2 regions of the Methylobacterium sp. Leaf469 genome follow, and region 2 is predicted to be linked to the other one. Evidence: riboswitches for the same ligand, from Rfam matches in the RefSeq annotation. Region 2 holds a riboswitch; the other holds the start of a gene.
The links. Region 2 has a riboswitch for cobalamin ahead of ASG60_RS07185 (TonB-dependent siderophore receptor). Riboswitches for the same ligand answer to the same signal wherever they lie in the genome.
Positions count from the first base shown of each region.

Region 1: linked by a shared signal. The riboswitch ahead of ASG60_RS09225 (CbtB-domain containing protein) and the one ahead of ASG60_RS07185 (TonB-dependent siderophore receptor) in region 2 are both predicted to bind cobalamin.

Region 1 is NZ_LMRE01000012.1:296,456-308,415, reverse strand. It holds gene ASG60_RS09260 (precorrin-8X methylmutase) at 1-82, opposite strand, end outside; gene ASG60_RS09255 (hypothetical protein) at 79-1,326, opposite strand; gene cobN (cobaltochelatase subunit CobN) at 1,323-4,841, opposite strand; gene ASG60_RS09245 (DUF4349 domain-containing protein) at 4,858-5,736, opposite strand; gene cobW (cobalamin biosynthesis protein CobW) at 5,742-6,776, opposite strand; gene ASG60_RS09235 (DUF1636 domain-containing protein) at 6,773-7,165, opposite strand; gene ASG60_RS09230 (CbtA family protein) at 7,158-7,919, opposite strand; gene ASG60_RS09225 (CbtB-domain containing protein) at 7,948-8,124, opposite strand; cobalamin riboswitch at 8,177-8,374, opposite strand; gene cobU (bifunctional adenosylcobinamide kinase/adenosylcobinamide-phosphate guanylyltransferase) at 8,484-9,017, shown strand; gene cobO (cob(I)yrinic acid a,c-diamide adenosyltransferase) at 9,014-9,616, shown strand; gene ASG60_RS09210 (cobyric acid synthase) at 9,630-11,084, shown strand; gene ASG60_RS09205 (DUF3616 domain-containing protein) at 11,382-11,960, opposite strand, start outside.
Region 2 is NZ_LMRE01000009.1:34,431-46,390, forward strand. It holds gene ASG60_RS07145 (hypothetical protein) at 1-164, opposite strand, end outside; gene ASG60_RS07150 (hypothetical protein) at 347-871, opposite strand; gene ASG60_RS07155 (glucokinase) at 880-1,890, opposite strand; gene otsB (trehalose-phosphatase) at 1,966-2,721, opposite strand; gene ASG60_RS07165 (DUF427 domain-containing protein) at 2,859-3,353, shown strand; gene ASG60_RS07170 (serine hydrolase domain-containing protein) at 3,424-4,650, shown strand; gene ASG60_RS07175 (DUF2147 domain-containing protein) at 4,742-5,341, opposite strand; gene ASG60_RS07180 (hypothetical protein) at 5,616-5,825, opposite strand; cobalamin riboswitch at 6,015-6,231, shown strand; gene ASG60_RS07185 (TonB-dependent siderophore receptor) at 6,547-8,724, shown strand; gene ASG60_RS07190 (peptidase) at 8,752-10,167, shown strand; gene gyrB (DNA topoisomerase (ATP-hydrolyzing) subunit B) at 10,174-11,960, opposite strand, start outside.

The DNA.
Region 1 (11,960 bases), on a different contig from region 2:
GGTCCGCCTCGGCGCGGATCATCGCGAAGGAGCGGGCGTAGATCGCCTGCCCGTCGCGCAGGTAATCGAGGCGCGAACTCATGGTGTCGTGGTCCTGAAGGCTTGGGCGAGGGTTTGGGTCGGATCGGCACTCCTTACGCGGTCCAGAGCGGCCTCGAAAGTGAGTTGCATCGTCGGCTCGCCATCGGGACGGCCGTGAAGGACGATGCCGTAGCGACCGGACTGGCCCACGAGGGTGAGGGTGGCGGCTCCCGGATGGGCGCAGCCCTTGGCGCAGCCGGAGACGTGGGCATCGATGCCCGTGCCCTCGAGCGCCTCGGCGAGGCGGGCGGCGTCGATGAGTGTCGGCGTCGAGCCCGAGGCGCAGGCCGGCGCTCCGGGGCAGGCCGCGACATGGCCGCGCGGATCGTCGGCTTCATGGATAAATCCGTCTCCGCCGAGGGCGTGACGGGCACGATCGACGTCATCGCGGTCGCGGCCCACGAACACGAAGCCCCGGGTCGGGCTGAGCGCGAGGCCGGGCGACGCGAGCCGCTCGCTCCATGCGGCGAGGCGATCGAGGGCGTCGGCGGTGCAGCGTCCAAAGGCGGTCTCGACGGCAAGGGCGGTCCGGCCGTCTCCGAGATCGTGCAGCCCAGGCGCCAGGGACGGAATCTGGGAGGGGGCCGGCATCGCCGTGCCGGCGAGACGATTGCGGCGTGAGGTATCGAGGTCGCGCATGCGCCGGGCTCCGCTCCCGGCCAGCACAATCAGGATCTCGGACACGTGCGCGAGTGCCCGCGCCGTCGTCACCGGCGCGAACCAGATCGGTCCGTCCGGTCCTGCGAGAGACCAGGCGATGCCGTCCGGCGCGACCATTCGGAGCTGGATGTCCGCATCCGCCCGACCGAGGCCGGAGGCGCCCGTTTCCTCGATGGCCACCAGGGCCTTCGGCGGCAGGCCGGGAATCGCGCGGCCGATGGCTTCCACGGCCTCGGCCAAATCGGAGAGTCCGAACAGCGGCGCGGTCAGGGTCAGGCGCTGCGGGCCGCCATCGGCACGGATATCCCCCAGGCCCACGGCCGTGAGGTGAGGGGCGAGCGTGCCTTGCGTCTCGGGCGTGACGCCCCGGATCTGAAGGTTGGCTCGTGCGGTGACGTCGATATGGCCGTTGCCGAAGCGGCGTGCGCCCTCGGCCACGGCCCGCGCCTGGGCGGCGGTGAGGCGCCCGAGCGGCGGGTGGACCCGCGCCAGGAGCCCGTCGCCCGTCTGCATCGGGCGGGCGAGGCTCGGGCACCAGCCGCGCCGGCTCGCGGCCTCGGGCAGAACGCGGCGGGCGACGTTCACTCGGCCGCCTCCGGCAAGCGTTCGTCGGCCGCAATCGCCTCCGGCATCAGCTCGTCGGCCGCCATGGCGTTGCGCCGCGTCGTCCACAGACCCCGGCGGCGGGCCTCGTCGAATCGCTCCAGGATGGCGCGGGCGGCCTCGGGGTTCGCAGCGCGCAGGGCATCGAAGGTGTCGAAGTCGGCGATCATCGCGCCGTAGAGCCGGTCGAGATCGGCATTCGACACGGCGTCCGTGGTGGCGGCGAGGACGAAGACCGCGTCGATGCCCTGCGCCAGTTCCTGGGCGCCGCGATAGCCGTGACGCAGCTGCGCTGCGATCCAGCGCGGATGGGCGAGTTTTCCGCGGATCAGCCGGGCCGCGTCCTCGCGGGCCGTCCGGGCCTTCGGGGCATCCGGGGTCGCGACATCGAGGCTGTAGAGGGTCGGCTGGCCCCCTGTGAGAGCGGCTGCGGCGGCGAACCCACCCATGGCCTCGACGGCGGCGTCGCCGTCGAGCAGGTCGCGCTCGGCGATGTCGAAGGCATGGACGTAGGCATCGGCCTGGGCGACGCGGGCGGCGAAGCCGGCATCGGCCACGTCCGATGCCCCCCCATAGGCATGCGAGGTGGCGTCGAGGTAGGCGCGGCCGAGATCCGCGCGCTCCTCCCAGGCCCCGTCGAGGGCGAGCCCGCCGGCGCCGGCGCCGTAGCGGCCCGGTGCCGCGCCGTAGACGCGGGGCGTCGCCTCGCCCCGGCGGCGCGCGGCCGCGAGGGGGTTCTCCGCGTCCTCCTCGTGACGCGCCGCAACGGAATCGGCCGCGCGGGCGAGGAGCCCGAGGGTATCCGGGAAGGTGTCGCGGAACGCCCCCGAGACCCGCACCGTCACGTCGATGCGCGGCCGGTCGAGGAGCGCCAGGGGCAAGACCTCGAAACCGGTGACACGGGTGGAGGCGTGGTCCCAGACCGGGCGTACGCCCATGAGGGCCAATGCATGAGCCACGTCCTCGCCGCCGGTCCGGAGCGTCGGCGACGCCCACAGATCCATGACGATGCGGGCGGGATACTCGCCCTCGTCCTGAAGGTAGCGGCGGACCACGGCATCGGCGGCCTTGGCGCCCAGGGTCGTGGCGGCCCGCGTCGGCAGGCTACGCGGGTCGAGGGTGGTGAGGTTGCGCCCCGTCGGCATCACGTCGGTACGGCCGCGCGAGGGCGAGCCGGCGGGACCGGGGGCGACGAAGCGACCGTCGAGGGCTGCGAGCAGTCCGTCGCGCTCGGCCGCTGCGCAGGCGGCCACGGCTTCGGAGGCCTGAGGCGCCGCCCGGCCGAAGACATGGAGCCCGTCGCGGGTGGTGACCTCGCCGAGATCGCACAGATGGGCGTCCAGCGCCGCCAGGGCATCCGGCATGGGGGTGCCGATATCGATGCCCGCCGAGGCCAGCAGTCCGGCCGAATCCGCCTCGTCCAGGATGGTGCGGGCGATGATCGCAGCGCGGCGCGGATCGAGGATGCTCGCCGCCGAATACTCTTCCACGAGTTCGCGCAGGTGTGCCGATTCCGGGTCGAGACCCGGGCATTCGGTCTGCGGCGTGAGATGGCCGAGCGCCACGCCGCCGAGGCGGCGCTTGAGGGGGGCGGCTTCGCCGGGATCGTCGACGATGAACGGGTACACCACCGGCAGGGACCCGATCGCGCGGGCGGGCCAGCAATTCGGCGACAGGGCCACGGCCTTGCCCGGCAGCCACTCGGTGGTGCCGTGGGTTCCGAGATGGATCAGGGCGTCGAAGTTCTCGCGCAGGCCGAGATGGAAGGCGAGGTAGGCGTGGGTCGGCACCGCATCGGGGTCGTGATAGCCGGCCTTGCGGTCGGCGGCACGGCCACGATCGGGCTGGAGGAACAGGGCGACGCGGCCGTTCGGAGCGCGAACACGCTTTCCACCTACAACCTCATCCTGAGGTGCCGCGTGAGCAGACTCGCAGGAGGGCTCCAGGCATCGCAGGTCCAACTGGACCCCTCCTTCGAGGGCTCCGCTCCGCTCCGCCACCTCAGGATGAGGGTGTGGGTGGGAGGTCGGGCACACCATCGAAAAACGGAAGGCGCCGTCGACGATAAGGGGATCGGCTTCTGGCTCCCCCCAAGACGCGATCAGCTCGGCCCGATCGGCCTCCGGCAACCCCGCGAACCACGCCCGATACGCGTCGAGGGACACCGAAAAATCGCGTGGCCCGTGCGTGAGCGCGCGCATCACCGCGTCGGCTTGCGGCAGGGCGCCGGCGGCGTAGCCCGCCGCCGCGAGGTCCTCCACCATAGCTCGCGCGCTCTCGGGGGTGTCGAGGCCGACGGCGAAGCCGGCCCGGCCGCCGCGCGCCGGGTAGTCCGACATCACCACGGCGAGCCGCCGTTCCACCCGGGGCAGGCGGGCGAGACGCACCCAGGCTGCCGCCCGGTCGGCGAGCGCCGCGATTCCCGTCGCGTAGGGACGTGCGCGGCGCTCGGAGAAGCCATCGATTTCGGGGCCGTCCTCCTTGAACGAGATCGGGAAGCCCGAGAGCCGGCCGTCGAATTCCGGCAGGGCCACCTGCATGGCGAGGTCGGCCGCCGACATCCCCCGGGCCGAGGCGTCCCACGCGGCGTGGGCCGCGCCGAGGGTGTAGGCCTGGATCACCGGGCAATCGGCGCCGTCCAGGACGAAGCCCGCATCCTCGCGGGCCGAGAAGGCGGTCGCGGCCACGACGACGTCGGGCTTTCGCGCCGCGATGGTGTCGCGCAACGCCGCCAGGGCCGCGGGGTCCTTGAGGCTCGAGACGGCGACCACCAGCACCTGCAGGCCGCGGGCCCGGAGTGCATCGCCCAAGGCCGCCAGGGGCGCGGCATCCCCCGACAGGATCGCCGAGCGGTAGACGACGAGGAGCGCCAGGGGCACCGTGCCCGCCTGCAAGGGCCGGCCGGCGGCTAGAGCCCGATCGCGGTCGATGGGGCCGCAGCCGGGGCAGCAGACGAAGCCGCGCGGCAGGGCTTGCGGCTCCTCCACGGTGCCGGGAAAGCCGATCTCGGCCGCGATCCGCCCGAGCATCCGGCGCAGGTTGTCGGCGCCGCCCGCCCGGAAATAGGCGTCGAGGACGGGTGCGAGATCGGGCGCCGTCGAGAAGGCATCCAGGCGATCGTCGGGCCGGTCGTCGCCCGGCAGGACGATGAGGCGAACGCCGTTCGCCCGTGCGGCGGCAGCGGCACGCTCGATGCCGTAACGCCAGTAATCGAGCCCGCCGAGGCATCGGATCACGACGCATTTCGACCGCGCGATAACCCCGTCGACGTAGAGGTCCACCGACATGGGGTGACGGAGCTTCGCGAGTTTCGCCAGACGCAGGGTCGGGGCCGGACCCTCGCCGGCTTGCGGAAATGCCGCTGCGAACGCGCCCGCGACGCCGAACAGGTCGGAATCCGTGAACGACAGGAACACGATGTCGCCCGGCGCCTGACCGAGATCGATGGCGGCTTCGCCCTCGTCGAGGGAAACCGTATCGACGCGGATCAGATGCATGGCGGGATGCGCGACCTCACAGCCGCGCCTCCGTGAGGGGCCGGCCGATCCGGGCGCGTTTGCGCCGGCGCAGCCGCCAGAGGGCGCGGACGAGGAACAGTCCGATCGCCGCCACGGGAAGCCAGGGCAGGCTGGCGACGGCGAAGCGCAGGGCGGCGCCCGCACTGGCGCCGAAGGTCTGGCCGGCCTGGCTCCAGGCTTCCTCGACGGGGGCGAAGGCACCCGCTCGCGCGCTGTCCGAGCGAAGCGAAACCGAGACGATTTCGGTATCGACGCGCCGTTGCAGGCCGCGCTGCTTCGCCTCCCCCTCCTCGATTTCGGATTGGACCTTGGAGAGTTCCTGGGCGATGCGGATGAGGTCCTCCACGCGCGTGTCCGCCTTCGCGGACAGTTCGTCGAGGCGCGCGCGATAGGCGGCGAGCTGGGCGAGCCGGCGTCCTCCGTCCGCGATGGGTGTGGTCAGGTCGTCGGCCCGTGTTGCCTGACGCCGCAGGACCACATCGCCCGCCGCCTCGCCCGGCAGGGGAGCCGTGAGGAACGCCACGTAGGGGGCGACGGACTCGTGCGGCAACCGGACCTGAATCTGCGCCTGCGGTCGCCCCTGCGGACGCGGACCGTCATCGATGGACGACGTGACGAGGATGCAGCCGAGGCCCGCATCGGTCAGGCAGCGGTCACGCGCCGCCGCGAAATGCGCCGCCACCCGATCGGGCGGCAGGCCGATGGTGAGGTCGTGCGTATAGGCGAGCTTGGCTGCGGTGTTGCGGGCGGGCTGGGCCAGCGCGAGGGGATTGGCGGTGTCGGGCGCCGGCGGGCGCGTGTCGGAGCAGCCCCCCAGTCCGAGGAGTACGGCAAGGCCCAGGGCCGCCGCCGCGCGGCCGTTCCGTACCGCCATGGCGCTCACCCGGCCAGGGCGGCGGCGACCGCCGCCTGATCGAATCCCTTGAGGCCGATGACGACGAGGCGGCCGTCGCGGGCTTCCGTGCTTTTCCAGGGTCGGTCGTAGTGATGCGCGATGCGGGTGCCGACACCCTGCACGACGAGGCGCATGGGCTTGCCCGTGACTTCGGCGAACCCCTTGATGCGCAGCACGCCGGCGGTCTCTGCCGCGCGACCGACGCGGATCGCCAGGTCCTCGGCGGTGGCCGTGGCCGGGACGGGCAGGGCCACGGAGTCGAAATCGTCGTGGTCGTGGTCCTCGCCCTCGCCGTGGTGCGAGGGTCTGGCGTCGAGATCGTCCTCGGCCGCGGCTCCGAGGCCCAGGATCACGCGGGGATCGAGGCGGCCGTGCTCGGCCTCCACCATCTTCACGGCGCGGGGCAGGTGGGCCTGAACCTCGGCGCGGACCTTCTCGCGGCCGGCGGCGTCGAGGAGGTCGGCCTTGTTCATCACCACGAGGTCGGCGCAGAGGATCTGGTCCTCGAACACCTCTTCCAGGGGATTGTCGTGATCGACGTTCGTGTCCTCGGCACGCTGGGCGGCGGAGGCCGCCGGATCGTCGGCGAAGAAGCCCGCCGCCACGGCTGGACCGTCGATGACCGCGATGACGCCGTCCACGGTGACCCGCGAGCGGATCGCAGGCCACTGGAACGCCTGGACCAAGGGCTTGGGCAGGGCGAGGCCGGAGGTCTCGATAAGGATGTGCTCGGGTGGGTCGGCTCGGTCGAGGAGCTTGTTCAGGGCCGGCACGAAGTCGTCGGCCACGGTGCAGCAGATGCAGCCGTTGGCGAGCTCGACGATGTCCTCGTCTTGGCAGCCTTCGATGCCGCAGGCGGCGAGAAACGAGCCGTCGAAGCCGATATCCCCGAACTCGTTGACGATGATCGCGAGCCGCCGGCCGTTCGCGTTCTCGACGAGGTGGCGCACGAGGGTCGTCTTGCCGGCCCCGAGGAAGCCGGTGACGATGGTGCAGGGAATCTTCTCGACCAGGGTCATTCGGCGGCGTCCGTACTAGGGTGCGCCGCGAGCGGCGGGATGCGGGCGACGACGCCCTTGCGGAATTCCTGGGGCCGCGCCTTCCACGGCACGACGCCGTCGGGCGTCTCGCCGTAGAGGCCGACCCCTTCGAGGATGATCCGGGCGGATTCGGTGGCGTCGAGGTCGCCGTAGACGTAGGTCCAGCGCCCTTCCGAGGCCACCGCCACCGTGCATGGCCGCTTGCAGACGGAGAGGCACTCGACGCCTTCGATCCGAAGGCCGGTCTGGCCGTGCTCACCGACAGCCTCCCGGAGCGCGTCGAGGAGGCGCGCACCGGCGCGGGGTTCCGCCGGGTCGCCCGCCGTACGGCAGGCGGTGCAGACGTAGAGGGTGACCACGTCAGGCATGCGCCGTCGCCTTGCGACCGAACAGGGCCCAGGCCCAGCCGTAGGCGAGCCCGATGACCGCCCAGAACACGAAGGCGATCCCGAGCGAGCGTGCGGCGAACTGGGCCGCGTAGCCCGCCGGCAGGGCGGAAGCCGCGTGGCTCGTCTCGGGTGCTCCGGCGAGGTGTGGTGCCACGATCAGGACGAGGCCGCCCGCGATGGAGATCGGCGCGCGGCGGATGGCGATGAGGTAGAGCCCCATGGCGGTGGCGACGGCGGTCATCACCCACCAGAACTGACGATCGGCGAGGGGGGCGGCGTCCATGCCCGGTAGTTCCGGCGGCAGGCCGAGGGCCGGCGCCAGGGCGACGGCGAGGAAGCCCGCCACGGCGAAGCGCAGGCCGGTCTCGGGCGTCGGTTCGCGCCCGCAGGCCAGCAGCACTGCGCCGAGCAGCAGGGCATACCCGACGCCGCCCACCAGGGTGGCGAGCGCCGTGAACGCCATGCGCGGCAGTCCGGGTCCGGGCTGCCAGGCGGGCGCGGTCTCGCCGCCGGACACGCCCGGGTCCTTCGCGCCGTGATCGTGTCCGCCATGCACCCGCACCACGAGGGATGCGAATCCCGGCGCGGGGGGCGATACGGGGGCTTGAGCCTGCGTCTCGTAACGCTCAGCCGCGATGATGAGCGGAGAGGTCAGGGCGAGCTGCAGGCCCGTCGCGACGATAGCCGCGAGGAAGCCGGCGACCAGGGCCGCCGACACGAGCCGGATGATCATGGGGTGTCTGCCTTCAGGCGCCAGGCGCTCAGTGGCAGGGAAAATTCTGGGTGTGGCGGAAATCGTGCGCCGCGTTGTGGAGCGCCATCGCCGGGGCGAAGCCCGCCATGAACACGAGGCCGAGGCCGAGGAACGCGGCGACGAGAACGGCCCCGAGGCGCTCGTTGGTGCGGGTGCCGGTCAGAACGAGGGTGTTGGTCGACATCGGTTGATCTCCTGGCCGCCCCGCCGGCGGCCGTGGTCGAAGGTGAGGACGAAGGTCCCCGGTGCCGGACGGCAGGTCTCCTGGCTCGCGGGTCATCCGGAACCTGCCGCCTTCCCGGATCGCTCCGGTGGCCGATGGCAGGCCCGTCGCCGCTCACAGTTGCGGGGGCAGCCGCGGTTTCAAGGCGCTTGCCCCTCACCGCGTTCCCTTTTCACCCCGTCGCCGGGGCACCGTCCGATCCCGATGCTTCTACGCGGTCGCGCGATCCCTGACAACGCGCCGCTGTGCCGTTTGCATCGCCTTTGACCACACAAGGGCGTTTCGGGCTAAAGAAGCCCTATGCGGCAGCCGTCCCCCCCATGACCGAGATATTCCCCCGTGTGACCCTCGTCCTCGGCGGCGCGCGCTCGGGCAAGAGCGTCCATGCCGAGGGGGTGATCGAGGCGCAGCCGCCACCCTGGCTGTATCTCGCAACGGCCCAGGCCTGGGACGACGAGATGCGCGACCGCATCGCCCTCCACCGCACCCGAAGGTCGGCCGACTGGATCACGCAGGACGTGCCGATCGACCTGCCCGAGGCGGTCGCGGCCGCGCGCGGACCGGTACTGGTGGATTGCCTCACCCTCTGGCTCACCAACCTGATCCTGGCGGAGGCCGACGTCGAGGCCGCGACCGGGGCGCTGCTCTCCGCTTGCGCCGACGCGCCGGGGCCGGTGGTCCTGGTCGGCAGCGAGGTCGGCCTCGGCATCGTGCCCGACAATGCCCTCGCCCGCCGCTTCCGCGACGCGGCAGGGCGGCTTCATCAGCGCCTCGCCGCACAGGCCGACCGCGTCGTGTTCATGGTGGCGGGGCTGCCGATGATCGTGAAACCCCAACATGGAGACCACGCATGAGCGACGCCGCCGACCGCCATCGGGAGAAGATGGAGAAGCGCAAGGCCGTGCAGGATGCCGAGGTGGCGGAGAAGACCATCGAGAAGGGCCTCCTCATCGTCAACACGGGTCCCGGCAAGGGCAAGACCACGGCGGCCCTGGGCCTGATGCTGCGGGCGCTGGGCCACGGCTGGCGGGTCGGCGTGGTGCAGTTCATCAAGGGCGCCTGGGACACGGGCGAGAAGCACGCCTTGAAGGCCTTCGGGAACCAGATCGACTGGCACACCCTCGGCGAGGGCTTCACCTGGGAGACCCAGGACAAGGCCCGCGACATCGCGGCGGCCGAGCACGCCTGGACGAAGGCCCTGGATCTCATGGCCGATCCGAGCATCCGCCTCGTGGTGCTGGACGAACTCAACATCGCGCTGCGCTACGACTACCTGCCCATCGACGACGTGGTGGCGGCGTTCCGGGCACGCCGACCGGACCTCCACGTCATCGTCACCGGCCGCAATGCCAAGCCGGCCCTCGTCGAGGCCGCCGACCTCGTCACCGAGATGGGCTCCGTGAAGCACCACTTCGCGGCGGGCGTGAAGGCGCAGGAGGGGATCGAGTTTTGAGGTTCCAGCCGTCATGACCCGCGCCATCATGATCCAGGGCACCGGTTCGGATGTCGGCAAATCCCTCATCGTCGCCGGTCTGTGCCGCGCCTTCGCCCGGCGCGGGCTGCGGGTGCGGCCGTTCAAGCCGCAGAACATGTCGAACAACGCCGCCGTCACGGCCGATGGCGGCGAGATCGGACGGGCCCAGGCGCTTCAGGCGAGGGCCGCCGGAGTGGCGCCCTCGGTCCACATGAACCCGGTCCTCCTCAAGCCCCAGAGCGAGACCGGCAGCCAGATCGTGGTGCAGGGCCGGATGGTCGGCCAGGCCGCGGCCCGGGACTACCAGGGCTGGAAGCCGCGCCTCCTCGGGGCCGTGCTCGAAAGTTTCACCCATCTGAAAGCCGAGGCCGACCTCGTCGTGGTCGAGGGCGCCGGCTCGGCGTCGGAGGTGAATCTGCGCGCCGGCGACATCGCCAATATGGGCTTTGCCCGCGCGTCGAACACGCCGGTGATCCTGCTCGGCGACATCGACCGCGGCGGCGTCATCGCCAGCCTCGTCGGCACGAAGGCGGTGATCGACCCGGCCGACGCGGCGATGATCCGGGGCTTCCTCGTCAACCGCTTCCGCGGCGATCCGAGCCTGTTCGCCGACGGCATGGACCTCATCGCCCGCCACACGGGTTGGCCCAGCCTCGGGCTGATCCCGCATTTTCCGTCCGCCGTCCGCCTGCCCGCGGAGGACGTTCTGGGACTGGTCGGCTCCGAAGCAGGCGCGGCGGGTCGCACGGTGGTGGCCGTCCCCGTCCTGCCGCGCATCGCCAATTTCGACGATCTCGATCCTCTGCGGGGCGAGCCGAACGTCTCCGTGGTTCTGGTTCGTCCGGGGGAGCCGATCCCCGTGGCCGACCTCGTGCTCCTGCCGGGCTCGAAGACCACCATCGCGGACCTCGATGTCTTTCGGTCCGAGGGCTGGGATATCGATCTCGCCGCCCATGTCCGGCGCGGCGGCCGGGTGCTCGGCCTCTGCGGCGGCTACCAGATGCTTGGGCGCCGCCTCGCCGACCCGCACGGGATTGAGGGCGCCCCCCGGACGGTGCCGGGTCTTGGGCTCCTCGACGTCGAGACGGTGATGACCCCGGTCAAGCGCCTCGAGGCCGTCACCGGCACCTCGTTGCCCGACGGCGTACCGTTCTCGGGCTACGAGATGCACCTGGGCGATACCACCGGGCCCGACGCGGTGCGCCCGCTCGTTCGTTTCGCCGATGGTCGCCCGGACGGGGCGATTTCGGCCGACGGCCGGGTCGCCGGCACCTACGTGCATGGCCTGTTCGCCGACGACGCGCAGCGCGCCGCGTGGCTCGCGCGCCTCGGCGCCCGGTCCGGCGGCGACGCCTACGAGGCGGGGATCGAGACCGTGCTCGACGCGCTCGCCGACCACCTCGAAATCCATGTGGATTGCGACCGGCTGCTCGTCCTGGCGTCGTAGCGGGTCAGGCACGTGGTGGGGCCGATCCTTGCGGAGGACTGGCGCGGCTGCCGGCATCGCCGTCATCGACTCCGTCGGCAATTCCCGCGGCTTCATCGTGCAGGATGCCACGCCGCGCATCCGCACTGGCGCGCCTTGGCCCCGGTCTAGGACCTCGCGGGTTGTCTCGGGCTGCGGGCCTGATGGTTCTCGGTACTGTCGGTGCTCCGCCGCGGTACTGCGCGTCGAAGCACGCCGGCGGTCGGTCAGGCCGGAGCAATATCGGTTCGACCCGTCCTGATGCGCCGAGCCGGCCGCCTACGGGATCGCCACCGCGTATTCGCGCGGCCCGCCGTTCACTACGCTGTCGAACACCACCAGCACCCGGCCTGGGCCGAGGCGCGCGACGCCTTCGGGCTTCGCCCTGGAATCATCGCCGTCCAATGGCGCGAGGGTGCCGAGCGCCGTGACCTTGCCGGACGACGGATCCGCGAGGAACAGTCCATATGGCACCGACAAGCCGTTGCGGGTCGGACCCGAGAGGACGAGAAGGCGCCCGTCCGGCAGGGCGGTGAGATCGCGGATGCCGGCCTCGGCCCCGAGGGCGAGGGGGATCGTCGTCGGCTTGACGTCGAGCGGCGCGTCGCCGGGGGCGAACAGGGGCGCGACGGGTACGGAGACGAGGAAGGCCCGTCCGTCGATGACGGGCGCGCGGAGACCCGCGTAGAGAGTGTCGCCGATGACCGCGAGGCCCTCGACGTTGAGACCGAAGAGCGGCTTGCCGCCCTCGCGGGGTTCCAGATCCTTCAGAAAATACGCGCCCACCGTATCTGCATTTCGCAGGGCGTCGCCGAGGCGGTAGGTGGTCTCCACCCTGGTCCCGGTGGCGTCGGCGCG
Region 2 (11,960 bases):
TAGCGTTTGCGGGCTTCCCCGTCGCCGTTCAGCCGCCGGGCGGTGACGAGGGGCGGCCCTCGCAGGGCGCCCGTCTTGTCGAGGCCGAAGCGGAACGCGATCAACGATCCCTCCGTCCCCGGCGGCACCGACCAGCACGCGGCCAGAGCGGTGCGAAGATCCATCCAGTTGTTGATGGGTGACGGACCCTGGGCCAGGGCGGCTGCGCACAAGACGGTGCACACGCCTCCGAGAAGCGCCGCGCTGAAGGGGCGTCCGCTCGCCCGTGATCGTGTCCGTCCGGTGCGCATGCCCCGCATCTTAGGCGAGCGTTTACGCCTGTGTAAAATCGCCTTGGACTCTTCGCTCAGTGTTCCCGCTCGGGTGGCGCCAGGTCGCCGGGAATCCGACGCGGGTCGCCGTAGAGGTCGTCGAGCGCCCCGAGGACGGCCTTGGTCCAGCGTCCGGTCCCGTCGTCGCCGGGATGCCCGCCGGCATAGGCCTCGATCCAGAAGTCGATCTCCTCGTCGCCGAGGTGGATCGTCCGGATTCGCTGGCGGAGGCGAAGCAGATCGGTGCGTGCGCGCAATTCGACCTCGTCCTCGCGCAGGTCGTCGCGGGCCTCCCGCACGGAGATCAGCTGGGTCGCGGAGGACAGGGTGGTACGGTCGAACGCCAGGACGGCACCCTGCCGAACATCGCGGGCGGTGAGCCCCGCCGCACCGTCGTCCCGGCGGTCCTGCATCGCCTGGGCGACGAGGCCTGCCACGGTGCGATCCCGGAAGAAGCGCAGGCTCGGCCGGTCGCCGTCTCCTGTCGGGGCCACGGACAGCCGGTCGAGGATCCAGGCCTCGACCAGATCGGGTACGACGATGGGGTGATGCAGCTGCATCCCCGCGCTCAGTCCGCCGTCCAGGTCTGACCGTGATACACGAACACGTCCGGCCGGCTCGCCAGGGCGGCGAGGCCCGAAAGGGCCGGGTCGTGGAGGGCGATCACGCTGGTGGGAATCGCCTCCATCTGCGCCACGAAGGGCGGCTTGTGCTCGAAGGCGGCGCGGAAGCCACCCTGGTGCAGCACATCGATGATCCGGGGGGCGATGCCGCCGCCGATGTAGACCCCGCCGGTGGCGAGGAACGTCAGGGCGAGGTCGCCGCAGACCCGGCCGAGCAGCTTGGCGAAGAGCGCGAGGGCGGCCGCCGCATCCGGGTCCGTGCCGCCGAGTCCTGCCTCGGTGACCGCGGCGGGATCGAGCCTGGGGCCGTCCTCTCCAGTGCGCAGACGATGCAGACCGGCGTGCAGGCGCGACAGGCCTGGCCCGGAGAGCAACGCCTCGACGGTGATCCGTCCCTCGATCCGCTCCAGGTGCGGCCACAGGGCGTGCTCCTCGGCGTCGCTCGGGCCGAAATCCACGTGCCCGCTCTCCGTCGAGACGATGGCGAGGCGATCCCCCACGGGCAGCAGGGCCGCCGCGCCGAAACCCGTGCCGGGGCCGAGGACGAGGCGGGCGCCCTGATCACCCTTGATCCCACCCTCGCGATGGGGACCCACCGGGGTCAACTCGCCGGGACTGATCTCGGCCGCGCCCGCCGCCACCGGCACGTAGTCGTTGACGATCACCGCCCGCGACAGGCCGAAATCCCGGCCGATCCGCGCGCCTTCGATCACCCAATGGGCGTTGGTAAGCTGTACCGCCGGGCCATCGACGCGCGCGGCGACGGCCAGGATGGCCGAGCGCGGCGGCGGACCGCCACCTTCGGCGAGCGCCGCCCGGATCGCGGCGCTAGGGTCTGGATGGCCGGCCGTCTCGACATGGGCGAGAAGGCGCGGCTGTGCACCGGACTTCGGCACCACGGCGAAGCGGGCGTTGGTGCCGCCGATATCGCCGACGAGGACCGGAAATTCGAACATGCGCGCTCCTTTTCGAAAAAGGCCGGGTTCTCAGGTGTGGGTGACGCGGGTGTGGCCGTTCTGGGTGCGGCCGGGTCAGGCCGGCGGCAGGGCGTCGGGATCGATGGGGGCCCCGTCGGCCCAGGCGTAGAGCAGCCGGCGCACGTCCTCCGGGGTGGCGAGGCGCCGTGTGGCGATGGTTTCGGCCGCGCCGATGCGGACGCTGACGCCCCCGCTCGCGTTGACCACCGCGAAGGCCTTCTCGTCGGTGAGGTCGTCGCCGAGGAAGATCGCCCGGCGGCCGGCATAGGGCGGGGCTTGCGCGAACACCCGGATGGCCTGGCCCTTGGTGGCCGAGGCGGGCACGATCTCACCCACCGCCTTGCCGAGCTGGAGCCGGTAGGCGGCACCCAGGGCATCGGCGGTGATCTTGACCGCCGCTTCCGCGAGCGCCGCGTCGGCCGGACTGGCGAGGCGCCAATGCACCGCCACCGACGCGCCCTTGTCTTCGATCAGAACGGCATCGAGCCCGGCGACGGCCGCGGTCAGGCCGGCCATGCGGGCACGCAGTTCCGGATGGTTCTCGGCGCCTCCCCCGCTCACGACGCCGTCGACCCGCCGCTCGACCCCATGCAGGCCGGCGATATCGAACCGGGCCGGCGCCAGGAAATCGTCGATCACCCCGATGGGCCGACCGGTGACGACGGCGAGCGCGCCGCCGAGGCGGGTGCGCAGCCGCTCCAGGGCGCCCGGCAGGGCCGGATCGACCCGGACCAGATCGGGCCGGGGGGCGATTTCCACGAGGGTCCCGTCGAAGTCGAGGTAGAGGGCGAAGTCGGTCGGCTCGGTCACGCTCTCGGTCACGCTTCGCGTCCCTCCATCCAAGACCGGCCTGCGCTAGCATGACGCGCGCCAGTGGAAAACGGGGCGCGGCCCACGCCGTGCCCTAACTCACGCATCCGTATCCCGACGCCAGGAGCCCGCTGCGCATGTGGCCGACACCGATTCACCCCGGTCCCGACGAGGAGAGCGTCTGGGATTACCCGCGGCCGCCCCGCCTGGAGCGCGTCGCCCGGCGCTTGCGGGTGGTGTTCTCGGGCGAGACCATCGCCAGCACGGTGGTGGGCTGGCGCGTCCTCGAGACCTGCCATCCGCCGACCTACTACATCCCGCCCGCCGACGTGGCCCCGGGCGTGCTCGGCCCGCCGCGCCGGGCCGGCCTCTGCGAGTGGAAGGGCCGCGCCGTGCTCCACGACGTCTCGGCCGGCGGGCGCCGCGCCGAGGGGGCGGCCTGGGCCTATCCCGATCCCACAGCGGATTTTCGCGCCATTACCGGATACCTCGCCTTCTATGCCGGACCGATGGACGGCTGCTTCGTCGGCGATGTCCGCGCCACGCCGCAGCCCGGCGGGTTCTACGGCGGTTGGATCACGCCGGGCCTCGTCGGCCCGTTCAAGGGTGGTCCCGGCTCCATGGGTTGGTAGGGCCATGGCGCCGGGGTTGCGTCCCCGCCAGGCCCGGCTACATGCCGTCACGGTGTGATGGAGCGATGGCATGCACGGTGAGATCGACGTCGAGGCACGGGCGGTGGGGCTGTGCCCGGATCGCCTGGGGCGGATCGACGGCTGGATGGAGCGGCTGGTGGCCGACGGGAAGCTCGCCGGCCTCTCGGTGATGGTCGCGCGGGCGGGCAAGACCGCGTATTTCCGCACCCACGGTCTCGCCGACATCGCCCGGGAGAAGCCGTTCGCCCCCGACACCATCGCGCGCATCTATTCGATGACGAAGCCGCTCACCTCGGTGGCGGTGATGATGCTCTACGAAGAGGGGCGCTTCCAGCTCGACGATCCCATCACCCGTTTCCTGCCGGACTTCTCCGACATGCGGGTGCTCACCGGCGGCAACCGGGTGAAGTTCGACAGCGAGCCGGCGCAGCGCGCCATCACCATCCGCGACCTCCTCACCCATACCTCCGGCCTGACCTACGGCTTCATGGAGGCCACCCTCGTCGATGGCCTCTACCGCCAGAACGGCGTCGATTTCGGCGAGGCGCAGACCGACAGCCTCGCCACCGTGGTGGAGCGCCTTGCCCGCCAGCCCCTGCTGGCCCAGCCCGGGGCCGAGTGGAACTACAGCGTCGCCACGGACGTCCTCGGTTACCTCGTCGCGGTCGTGTCCGGCCAGGACTTCGCGGAGTTCATGCGGGAGCGCGTCCTGGCGCCGCTCGGCATGCTCGACACGGATTTCTTCGTTCCACCCGACAAGGTCGAGCGGTTCGCGGCGAATTACAGTCTGTTTCGCGAGCGCAGCCTGAAGCTCTACGACGATTGCGTCGGGAGCCGGTTCGCGCGTCCGCCGGTGGTGGCCTCCGGCGGCGGCGGCCTCGTCTCCACGGCGGGGGACTACATGCGCTTCTGCCGCTTCCTCCTGGCGCGCGGAGAACTCGACGGCGTGCGGCTGCTGGGGCGCAAGACCGTCGATCTCATGCTCACGAACCACCTCGGCGGCGATCTGGCCGCCATGGGCCAGCCGCGCTTCTCCGAGACGGCCTATACGGGCATCGGTTTCGGGCTCGGCTTCTCGGTGATGCTCGATCCGGCCCGTGCGCAGATCGTCGGAACGCCCGGCGAGGCCGCCTGGGGCGGGCTCGCCAGCACCGCCTTCTGGGTCGACCCGGCCGAGGATCTCGCGGTGGTGCTCCTCGCCCAGCTCATCCCGTCCTCGGCCCTGCCGATCCGCCGGGAGTTGCGGGTGCTGATCTACACCGCCCTGGTGGACTGATCCAGAGCTACAAAAAGCCGGCTCCGCTGGGCGAAGCCGGCTCGAAATTTTCCCGATGAGTCCTGCCGCCCGATGCGGGCGACGCGCGATCCTACTCCGCCGCGGGGGCGGCGGGTGCGGTTCCGGGAGCGGCCGGCTTCGCGCCGGGCTTCGGGGCCGCGGGCTTGGGCGCCCATTCGGCGTCGGAACGCGGGCCGCCGGGCTGGTTCGTCGCCGCGGTGAGCTGGCCCGGAACCACGTCGTTGACCTTGCTCCAGGTCTGCGATCCGCACAGGAACCCGAGCATGCAGCCCCGCACGGACAATTCGGTGGGCTGATCGGCCCACATGGTCACGTCGTAGAACTTGCCCTCGTCGGCGTTGTAGATCTTCCCGGCGTAACGGGCGTCGGCATCCGGCTTCAGACCCATGATGAGCTGGTGCCCCAGCGACGGGCGTGCCTGCTTCTTGGTGTCAGGATTCTTGAAGTCGACGCGGGGCTGGCCCTTGTCGTTCAACGGCACCTTCAGCCAGACGACGTAGCCGCACAGGTTGGTGTTCTGCGGACCGCATTTCTCGACGCGGATTCTCGCGCGGCCATCCTCGGTGAGGTAGGTCCCGGTCGCGTCGTTGGGCGTGGCGGCCAGGGCGGACCCGGGCAGCGCGGCCAGGGTCAGGCCGGCCAGAGCGGCGAGGGTCGATCGGTCGATCATCTGTTGGACATCCTCAAACTTCGAAAACCTGCCGGGCGGCGCCATCAGCCGTGTCGTGTCGGCCCGCCGGAGCCGCGCCGGACGACCGTCACCGGGCCACACGCGGTCGTCGCCCCGTGCGGTGATGCCCCGCCTTCGGACGCGAAGGTGACCGGATCATGACCACGACGCCCTGCCATTGCCGGAATCCGGCTCCCAGGTCGTCGGTCCGGGCCCGAACGCAAAAAGCCGGCGCTTTCGCGCCAGCTCTTGGGGCTTCGTGATGGGGGCGCGCTTATTCGGCAGCGGTCATCTCGGCCGTGAAGTGACCGCACCAATCCTTGGACGCCACCACCGGCCAAAGGCCCGGGGACTTCGGCTCCGGCTGGCTCACGGGCGGATTGAAGCGGCACAGGCCCGCATCGCCGGCTGCCGCGCCGCCGTTGAGCTTGTGATCGTCGAAGAAGCGGCAGCTCTCGCAGGCGATGCTGTGGTTGCTGGTCATCGTGTCTCTCCCGGTCGGATGGGCAGTCGCTCCACCCGTGCCGTTCTTAATTAGAATAACTCCAATCAAGCGTCAACGTCGTTTTCGGTGCTTGGTCGTCGTCGGTTCGTTGGTGTGCCTGGAATTCCGCTTTGCCGCTGGATCGACCGTCACGATCCGCGCTTCGGCTTGACGGGGTGATCGGCGAAGTCCTAGCGTAACCGTGACGGTTCCTCTCCGGAGGATCAAAAGGGAACGCGGTGAGGGCTTTGCCCCGATGCCGCGGCTGCCCCCGCAACTGTAAGCGGCGAGCCCATCATCAACACGTCACTGGGTCTTCCGGATCTGCCAAGATCCCGGCCTGGGAAGACGATGAGAGGGCGGTGACCCGCGAGCCAGGAGACCTGCCGTCAGTCGTGGTCACACGCGAAACGCATCGGGCGGGGTGTCCTGATGGGTGTCGGGGCGTTCGCATGCCGCGAACGGATCGGCCTCGTTCGCGGTGACGTGCCACACCGCGCCCCGTGCGCGCCCGCCGTTTCCGCATGCGCCCGCCCGAACCACTGCCTTCATTGCCTATCGATCGTGATCGCGTACCGCACCCGTGCGGCCGTCGAGCTCATGCGTCGTCGCACGAAAGGGCTTGGCCAGGACTGAACGATTGTAACACTATAACATTCGTTTTAGGCGTGGTGGAAGCGTCGTCGCGTACGTCGCGCGCCCTCGGACAATTCGCATCGCCATGCTGTTTCCACACTCCTGCCTCGCGCATCATCCCGGTCCCGGTCCCGGGATCGTCGGAGGATGTCTTCTCCTTGTCCTCGCTCCCCTCGCGGCCTCGGCGCAGGAGCCGGCCGTCACCCTCGACACCCTGTCGGTGGCCGGTTCCGGCGTCGCGCCCGCCGGGCTCAACCTGCGCACGGTGGATCGCGGCGCCAGCCGCCTCGGTCTGACGCCCCTGGAGACGCCGGCCAGCGTCGACGTGATCGCGGGCGAGACCGCGCGCCGGCGTGGCCAGAACACCGTCGCGGAGGCCGTGACAGAGAACGCCACCGGCATCACCACCGTGGCGGCCCCCGGCAACGGCAATGGGGCCTTCACGGCGCGCGGATTCGCCGGCCCGAACTCGATCCAGCAGCTCTACGACGGCACGCGCCTCTACGTGGGCGCCGGCACCGTCACCTTCCCGTTCGACACCTGGAACGTCGAGCGCATCGAGGTCCTGCGCGGCCCGGCCTCGGTACTCTACGGCGACGGGGCCATCGGCGGCGTCGTCAACGTGGTGACGAAGAAGCCGGTGTTCACGCCCATCAACGAGGCCCGCGCGGCCCTGGGCTCGGACGGTCTCGCCCGCCTCGCCCTCGATTCCGGCGGCCCCATCGGTGAGGCCCTGGCCTACCGCTTCAACATCAGCGGCAACCGGTCCGGCGGCTGGATGCAGCCCGACGGAGATTTTCGCAACCTCGCGGTCTCCGGCGCGCTGACCTTGCAGGCGGCCCCCGACCTCGCCTTCACACTCAGCCACGACCTCGGCTACCAGGAGCCCGCCCGCTACTGGGGTACGCCGCTGGTCAACGGGCGGATCCTCGATTCCATCCGGTTCAACAACTACAACGTCCGCGACGCCAAGATTTTTTGGACGGACAACTGGACCCAGCTCAGGACCGAGTGGAGCCCGAGCGCCGACATCACCGTGCGCAACACCGCCTACCGGCTCCAGAGCCGGCGCCAGTGGCTCGACGTCGAGCAATACGCCTTCAACCGAGGCACCGGCTTGATCGACCGTTCGAGTTACACCGAAATCTACCACCAGCAGGAGCAGGTCGGGAACCGCCTCGACGCGACGGTCCGGGGCACCCTGTTCGGGTTCCGCAACGAATTTCTGGCCGGGTTCGACGTCAATCACATCGCCTTCCGGCACACTAACAACTTCCAGTCCGAGGGCGGCGGTCTCACCACGAGCGTCGATCCGTTCGCCTACGATCCCGGCCTGTTCCCGGCCAACGGCCGCGCCTCGCCCGCCTATGCCACGTCGACCAACCAGGCCTCGGTCTTCGCCGAGAACCGCCTGATCCTGTCGGATCAGCTCTCGCTGCTGACGGGCGTGCGCTTCGACGCCCCGACCCTGAACCGCCGGAACCTCGTCTCCGGCGCCACCTTCCAGCGCGACTTCCAGGCCCTGAGCTACCGCTTCGGTGCCGTCTACGCCCCGACGCCCGACCTCTCCCTCTACGCCCAATACGCCACCGCCACCGATCCGGTGGGGAGCCTCATCACCCTGTCGCAGAGTCTGGCGAACTTCCGCCTCTCCACCGGCCAGCAGGTCGAGGTCGGCGCCAAGGGCATCGCCTTCGGGGGGCTGGCCGAGTGGACGCTCGCCGGCTACCGCATCGTCAAGGACAACCTCGTCTCCACCGTGCCGGGCCAGCCCACCGTCTCGACCCAGGTCGGCCGGCAATCCTCGCAGGGCGTCGAGGCGGCCGTGTCCCTTCACCTGTTCGACGCCTGGCGGGTGGATGCCAACGTCGCCCTCCTCCACGCCCAGTACGACGATTTCAATCAGGCGGTGGCTGGTGCGGTGGTGTCCTATGCCGGTCGTCAGCCCATCGACGTGCCGGAGCGCGTCGCCAACCTCTGGGTGAACTGGGCCTTCGCCCCGGCCTGGGAGGCGCGCATCGGCGTGCAGTATGTCGGCGAGACCTTCAGCGATTTCGGCAACATGGCCCGGCGCCCGGACTACGCCCTGCTCAATGCCGGGCTCGACTATCAGGTCGGGCCGGCCTCGCGCCTGTCGGTGCGGGCCTACAACCTCGCCGACACGGTCTACGCCATCAGCGGCAACGCCGTGAACGGGGTCGGCACAAACTGGCTCCTCGGCCGGCCACGCTCGTTCGAGGTCGCCTACAGCGTCAGCTTCTGACGCGCCGTGCGCCGCCTCCCGAAACCAATGCAGCGGTGGCTGATCCTCGGCCACCGCTGGCTCGGCATCGCCACGGGGATGTTCCTCGCCACCTGGGTCCTATCGGGCCTGGTGATGATGTACGTCCCCTTCCCCAACCTGACGGAGGCGGCGCGGCTCGCCGGCCTGCCCCCCATCGCCTGGGATCGGGTGCGGCTCGGCCCCGACGCGGCGCTGAAGCCCCTCGGCCTGACGCGCCTGCCCCTCGCCCTGTCGCTCGGCATGCGCGGCGATGCGCCGGTCTACCGGACCATCCTCCCGACGGGCGAACTCGGGACGGTCTCGGCCGAGACCGGCGCGGTGCTGGGACCCTTGTCGGGGGTGGAAGCGCTGGCCCTCGTTCGGGCCCGGGGTGGGACCGGTCCGAACCCCAGCGTGACGACGATCCAGCGCGACCAGTGGACCGTGACGGCGCGCTACGATCCGTTCCGCCCGTTCCACGTCGTCGCCCACGACGATTCCGCCGGCACCGAGCGCTACGTCTCGCAGGTCACCGGCGCCGTCGTTTTAGAGACGACGCGGTTCGCGCGCGGCTGGAACTGGCTCGGGTCGATCCCGCACTGGATCTACCTCACGCCCCTGCGGGCCCGGGCCGAGCTGTGGCGCGACGTGGTGCTGTGGATCTCCGGCATCGCCGTGGCCGGTGTCCTGAGCGGTTTCGTCCTCGGGGTCTGGCGCCTGCGCCTGCGCCGGCCCTACGCTATGGGAGTCTCGCCCTATCGCGGCGTTATGCGTTGGCATCACCTGTTCGGGATCGTCGGCGGCGTGGCGCTCCTCGGCTGGGTCGCGAGCGGTTGGCTGTCGATGAACCCGAACCGCTGGTTCTCCGGGCCGAGCCCAACACCCGCCATGCGGAGCGCCGTCATGGGAGAAGCGCCCCTCCCCGGCTTCGACGCCCTGCGCACCGTCGCCGTGTCCGGTCCCGTCGAGATTCGGTTCACCGGCATCGCCGAACAGGTCCACGCGGTCGCCACCAATGCGGACGGGCGACGCCATGTCGAACCGCCTGTGGCGCCGCAATCCTTGAGCACGGCGGCGGCGCGCATCCTGCCGGGCGCGCAGGTCGTCGCGGCCGAGACCCTGACGGCCTACGACGCCTATTGGTACCCGCACCACGAGACACGGGTGCTGCCGGTGTTGCGCGTCCGGTTCGACGATCCGGCGGAGACCTCGGCCTATCTCGACCCGGAAACGGGCGAGATCCTGATGCGTCTCGACCGAAGTGGCCGGGCCAACCGCTGGCTGTTCTCCGCCCCCCACCGCTTCGATTTCGCGATCCTGACGCGCCACCGCCCGGCCTGGGACCTCGTCCTGTGGACCCTGAACGGGCTCGGCGCCGGCATCGCTCTCACGGGGATCGTGCTCGGCTGGCGGCGTCTGCGCCGCCCCGCGCCGTCTCGATGACGCGCCTCACACGTCGAGGTTGGCGACGCTGAGCGCGTTGTCCTGGATGAACTCGCGGCGGGGCTCGACCACGTCGCCCATGAGCTTCACGAACAGGTCGTCGGCGTCCTGGGTGTCCTTGACCTTCACTTGGAGGAGCGAGCGCACGTCGCGGTCGAGGGTGGTCTCCCAGAGCTGCTGGGCGGTCATCTCGCCCAGACCCTTGTAGCGCTGGAGCTGGAGACCCTTGCGGCCGAACGCCATCACCGCCTCGAACAGGCCGACGGGGCCGTGCAGGGTCGTCTCGTCGCCCTTGCGGGCGTAGGTGACGGGCTCGTGATAGATCTCGCGCAGGGCCTCGGCCCGGTCGGCGAGCCGCGTCGCTTCCTGCGAGGCGATGAGCCCGGCATCAAGGGTCGCGACCTGACGCACCCCGCGCAAGGTCCGGCTCATGACGTAGCCGCCCTCGCTGACGGAGCCTTCCCAGCCCTGCTCGATGTCGTCGGCGATCCGGTCGAGGCGTCGGGCCACCCGGTCGGCCAGAACCTCGGCCTCCGCCGCGTTCTCGTCGACATTGACCCGGAAGGCGCCGGCGATCATCGCCTGCTCGACCACGGCGCGGTCGTAGCGGGTGTGGAGCGCCTGCATCAGGCCGCGGAACTGGCGCGCCTCCTCGACGAGGGCCTTCAGTTGCTGGCCGCCGAACTCGGTGCCGGAGGCCAGGCGCAGCACCGCCCCGTCGACGCCCGCGTCGATGAGGTAGTCCTCGAGCGCGCGCTCGTCCTTGAGGTAGATTTCCCGCTTGCCCTTCGAGGCTTTGTAGAGGGGCGGCTGGGCGATGTAGAGGTGCCCGCGCTCGATCACCTCCGGCATCTGCCGGTAGAAGAACGTCAGCAGCAGGGTGCGGATGTGCGAGCCGTCGACATCCGCGTCGGTCATGATGATGATGCGGTGGTAGCGCAGCTTCTCCGGGTTGAAGCCCTCGCGGTCCGTGGACGAGCGGCCGATGCCGGCGCCGAGCGCCGTGATCAACGTGCCGATCTGGTCCGACGACAGCATCCGGTCGGCGCGCACCCGCTCGACGTTGAGGATCTTTCCGCGCAAGGGGAGAACCGCCTGGAAGGTGCGGTCGCGACCCTGCTTGGCCGAACCGCCGGCGGAATCGCCCTCCACCAGGAGGATCTCGCACTTCGACGGGTCGCGCTCCTGGCAATCGGCGAGCTTGCCCGGCAGGGAGGCGATGTCGAGGACGCCCTTGCGCGTCACCGTCTCGCGGGCCTTGCGCGCCGCCTCGCGGGCCGAGGCCGCCAGGATCACCTTGCCCATGACGGATTTCGCCTGGGCGGGGTTCTCCTCGAGCCAGTTGGACAGGCCCTCGTTGAGGACGTTCTCCACCGCTGGCCGTACGGCTGCCGTGACGAGCTTGTCCTTCGTCTGCGAGGAGAAACTCGGTTCCGGCACCTGCACGGAGATCACGGCCGTGAGGCCCTCGCGGCAATCCTCGCCCGTGAGCGTCACCTTCTCGCGCTTGGCGATGCCCGACGATTCCGCGTAGCCCGTCACCTGGCGGGTCAGCGCGGCGCGGAAGCCCGCCATGTGGGTGCCGCCCTCGCGCTGGGGGATGTTGTTGGTGAACGGCAGCACGGTCTCGTTGAACGAGTCGTTCCACCAGAACGCCACCTCGACGCGGATCCCGTCGCGTTCGGACCGCACCATGATGGGCTTGGCCATCCCGTCGATGGGTTTGCGCGAGCGGTCGAGGTAGCGCACGAACGCCTCGACGCCGCCCTCGTAGTACAGCTCCTCGCGCTTGT